2 regions of the Lipingzhangella rawalii genome follow, and region 1 is predicted to be linked to the other one. Evidence: riboswitches for the same ligand, from Rfam matches in the RefSeq annotation. Region 1 holds a riboswitch; the other holds the start of a gene.
What was found. Region 1 has a riboswitch for cobalamin ahead of RIF23_RS09825 (ABC transporter substrate-binding protein). Riboswitches for the same ligand answer to the same signal wherever they lie in the genome.
Positions count from the first base shown of each region.

Region 2: another riboswitch for cobalamin. It lies ahead of RIF23_RS08400 (ABC transporter substrate-binding protein); the one in region 1 lies ahead of RIF23_RS09825 (ABC transporter substrate-binding protein).

Region 1 is NZ_JAVLVT010000004.1:34,281-36,480, forward strand. Features, by position in the region: gene RIF23_RS09815 (serine/threonine-protein kinase) at 1-123, opposite strand, end outside; gene RIF23_RS09820 (hypothetical protein) at 256-927, opposite strand; cobalamin riboswitch at 1,137-1,318, shown strand; gene RIF23_RS09825 (ABC transporter substrate-binding protein) at 1,345-2,200, shown strand, end outside.
Region 2 is NZ_JAVLVT010000003.1:365,113-367,312, forward strand. Features, by position in the region: gene RIF23_RS08400 (ABC transporter substrate-binding protein) at 1-932, opposite strand, end outside; cobalamin riboswitch at 1,164-1,333, opposite strand; gene RIF23_RS08405 (ornithine cyclodeaminase family protein) at 1,417-2,200, shown strand, end outside.

The sequences.
Region 1 (2,200 bases):
GGCGACCTCCCGCCCCAGTTCCACGTCCCGGGCTCGCCAAACCATGCCCATTCCGCCCCGCCCCAGGGCCTCCACCAGCTCGTACCGGCCTGCAACGATCCGCGCCGCCTGGTCCGCTACCATCACATCGCCTCATTCAGGGGACGAAGCCTCGACGCTCCGCGGGACAGAACGGCCACCAGGGTAGCGAAAGCGGCAGCGCCGTGGCTGTGGGGATTCGGGCGACCAGTCACCGCAATGGCGGCCGGACAGGCATCACGGATCGTGTTGGAACGACCCCATAGTGCCGTGGATCACCTCGTCGTAGCGGATGCGTTCGGGCTGCGGCCCGGCCCAGGTCAGGGTGTAGGACACCCGGTTGTCCACGTGCACCTGGAGCCAGATCTCGAACCAGTCGGACTCCTCGACATCCAGATGCCGGTCCAGATAGGCGTCGGTGTAGGTGACGCTCGCCTCGATTGCCGCCACGTCCCAGTGGCTGGGCCATTCCCGAAACCGCTCCGGATCGAGTTCGGTGTAGCTGTAGTCTGCGTACACGTTCGCGGTGGACATATCCTCGGCGAATCCGGCCAGCTGCATTGAGGCGTCCGGGCCGTCCTCGTGCTCGGCCCAGGGCAGCACCGCCATGGCCAACGCGTCGGTGTCCTGGCGCTGTTCGATCTCGACCCCGGTCCGGTCCTGCCCACTGTCACGAGTGGCAAGCTCCCAGCCCGCCGGATGACGCACCAGGAACTGCTCTCCCTCGTGGTACTCGTACTCGGTCGTGACCGGGCGTAGGTTCCGCTCCCAGTAGAGCGTGCCACCCAGGCCCGCCGCCACCAGCACCGACACCAGTAACACGGCGCCAGTCCAGATGCGCCGACGACGCCGGTGCCGGCGCGTCCGGCCGGCCCCCGCCGTGCGTTCCGGGGGAGCATGGTCCGTCATGGTTGACTCCCTGGGGGAATGTCAGGAGTACAGCCAGAAGCCGGTCCAGACTAGCGAGTATGGACAGACGCGTCCCTCCGTTGCACCAATCGGGACCGCACTGATACCAGCCCGCAATATCCGCAGTTCACAACGGATCTCCGTGGTGTACCAGTAGGTGCCTGTGCTCCCCTGCGCCCGAACCACCGACGGCGGTGTGCGATCATCGGAAAAACTGCACGGGTCGTAGTGCACGGGAAGCCGGTGTGAAACCGGCGCGGTCCTCGCCACTGTGACCGGAGGGCACGGCACCACGCGCCACTGGGTCTGGAGATCCGGGAAGGCGGTGCCGTGCGGGGACCCGAGTCCCGACTCCGGGAGCCAGGAGACCGGCTACGACCCAGCGACGGTACGACCACGAAGGATGGTTGGGTCCCCATGACTCATATCGACGCGCGCACCCGAGGTGTGCGCACTCTCGCTCCGATTCTCGGCCTCACCCTTGCCCTCGGCGCATGTAGCCCCACGGATGGCGGGGACGGCGGCACCACGGACGAGGGTGGCCAAGCCGCCGGCGACACGATCCAGAACTGCGACATCGAGGTTCCCGCCGACGAGGCCCCGGAGCGCGTGTTCGCCGCCTACCAGCCCGCGATCGAGATGGCCCACGCGCTGGGCATCAGCGACCGGCTGGTGGGCACGGCCTACCTGGACGCCGAGGTCCTGCCGGAGTACGCCGAAGCTCAGGAAGCCCAGGAGTACTATGCGAACATCCCCAGCCGCGAGGAGCTACTGAACCACGATCCGGACTTCGTGCTGTCCGGGTTCAACGGGGTGTTTGCCGACGGTGGAGACGGCAGTTTCGGCACCCGCACCGAGCTGCGGGAGCTGGGCATCGAGAGCTGGATCTTCAGCCCGCTGTGCCCCTCCGAGGACGGCGGCACCGACGAGTCCATCGACCCCAGCACGGTGACGATGGACAGTATCTACGCGGACCTGCACGACCTCGGCACGATCTTCGGTGTGGAGGAGCGGGCCGAGGAGGTCGTCACCGAGATGCAGGAGACGGTCTCCGAAACCGAGGAGATCGTTGCGGAGGCGGAGGACACTCCCTCGGTGGTCATCGGCCGTCCCGATGACGAGGGCTTCCGGGTCACCGGGGAACCGGACTTCTCCACGGTGCTGTTGGAACACGCCGGCGCCGAGAACCCCTTCGCGGACCTGGACGAGGCCCGCAACATCGACGTGAGCACCGAGGAACTGATCGAGCGGGATCCGGACTACATCCTGGTGG
Region 2 (2,200 bases), on a different contig from region 1:
ACGTCCAGCTCGACACTCGCCCCGCCGGTGGTGTCCGACCAGGCGTAGTCGGCCCCGGCGTCCGCCAGGAGCCGGCCGGCGTAGGAGTCCCCGGCCGGTACAGTCCACACCCCGTCGCGCATCTGGCCCGTGAGTACCTGCACGGACTCGGCGTCGGCGACCTGCTCCGCGATATCCCGGTAGTCCGCCTCGATGTCGGCGAACTCCGCGCGCGCCTGGCGTTCGGTCCCGGTGAGCGCCGCGGCCAGCTTGATCCACTCGGCACGGCCCAGGGGGGTTGGCTCCAGCCATTCCGCGTTCGCGATGACGGGAATGCCCGCATCGCGTACTCCCTGATCGTCGGGGTCCTGCACTCCCGCGGTCATGACCAGATCCGGATCGTGGCTGATTACCAATTCCTGATCGAGGGTCTGGTCAACAGCGAACTCCACGATGTCTCCGTCGTCCAGGCGCTCGCGGTACTCCGTTGTGCTGACCGTGGACCCATCAGCGACTCCGGTGACGGTCTCGGTGCGGTCCAGCAGTTGGAACAGCGGCAGGTGCGTGGTGGAGCGGGAGAACACACTGTCCACCGGAACCTCCACCACGGGAGCCTCCGCGAGCTCGTCCGTCAGCTCGGGTTCGGGGAGGCCGCAGCGCAGCAGCACGTAGCGTTCCGGATCCGCATCCGGAGCCGGTTCCTCGACGGTCACCACCTGGTAGTGGTTCTCGTAGTCGATGGTGAGGTTCTCGGCGTGGTCCAGCTCGAGTTTCTCTGGGAAGTAGTCGGTGTCCGCGTCTGCCTGCGGGTCGTAGTCCTGCACACAGTCGGCGGAAGCTGCCGGGGGTGCAGACGCGGTGTCGTCGGTTGCGTTCTCAGTTCCGGTGGCGCCGCAGGCGGTCAGGGCGAGCGTGGGCGCGAGGATGGGAAGCAGGAATCGAGCAGAGTGCATGGTGTGTTCCAACGGGACTGGGGCCGGCGGCCAACATGTCGTTGTCCCGTGCGAGGACGGGACCGGATCCACACCGGGGGCACGAAAGAGTGGCCACCGGCTCCACGTCAGCGGTGGGGTCCGCGGCGTGCAGCGGCCAGTGGCGGTGGGTGCGCGTGGCCATAGCGAGCGCCGGCACCACAGGCACAGCCATGGTTGGGCCAGTCCTCTCTCGGGGAAATCCGCCCCGGTTGGTGAGGGACAACGGCGAGGAGTCTCCTGGCTCGCGGGTCACTGCCTGGGTCCCGGCCTTCCCATCCCGCAGGACAGTGGCCATCGATGGGACCGGCTCCCCGACTCACAGTGGCGGGACCGCGCCGGATTCGCACCGGCTTCCTCGGTTCGCCGTCGTCATGGTTCGTGCTTTGTCGTTCCTTTTAGGGTGACACATCTTCTAGGGTGAGGAACCTGACATTCACCACGCGCGCCGAGAGTGGGGACGTGGATGACCGTGCACACCGTCAGTGGTGACGAGGTTCGTCGCAGCGTGCCCATGTCCGCGGCCATCGCGGAGCTGCGCAGGGTCCTGATCGAGGTGGCCGAACACGGTGACGCGGCCTTCGACATGCCCGGCCGGCAGGCGCTGGCGGACGGTTCGGTGCTGGTGATGGTGGCCCGGCATGTACGCACCGGCACGGCGGTGGTGAAGGCGCTGAGTGTGCAGCTGAACCGGCAGCCCGCAGTGGTCGGCACTCTCTCCTGGCTGGACCCGAAGCGCGCCACCCCGCTGGTGATGGAGGCGGAGGCGGTCACCACCCTGCGAACCGGTGCCATTGCCGGCCTGGCCACCGATCTGCTGGCTGACGCGGACGCCGACCGGATGGCGCTGGTCGGATCCGGGGCACAGGCCCCGGACCAGGTTCGCGCCGTCCACGCGGTCCGCCCGCTGCGGGAGCTGCGGATCGTCAGTCGCAGTACGGACAACGCCCAGCGCTTGGCCGCGCTGCTACGGGCCGAACTTGTGGACACGCGGATCACGGCCACGGGCACGGATTCGTCCGGGCCGGATGCCATTCGCGTAGCCGTGTCCGGCATGCCCATTGTGAGTTGCGCCACCTCCGCCCGTGATCCCGTGCTTGCCGCCAGTGACCTGCATGATCAGGTGCACGTCAACGCCATCGGATCCTTCCGGCCCAGTATGCGTGAGCTGCCCGCAGAGCTGCTCGCGGAGGCGGAGGTGCTGGCGGTGGAGAAACGGAGCGCCGCTCTGGCCGAGTCGGGTGAGGTTA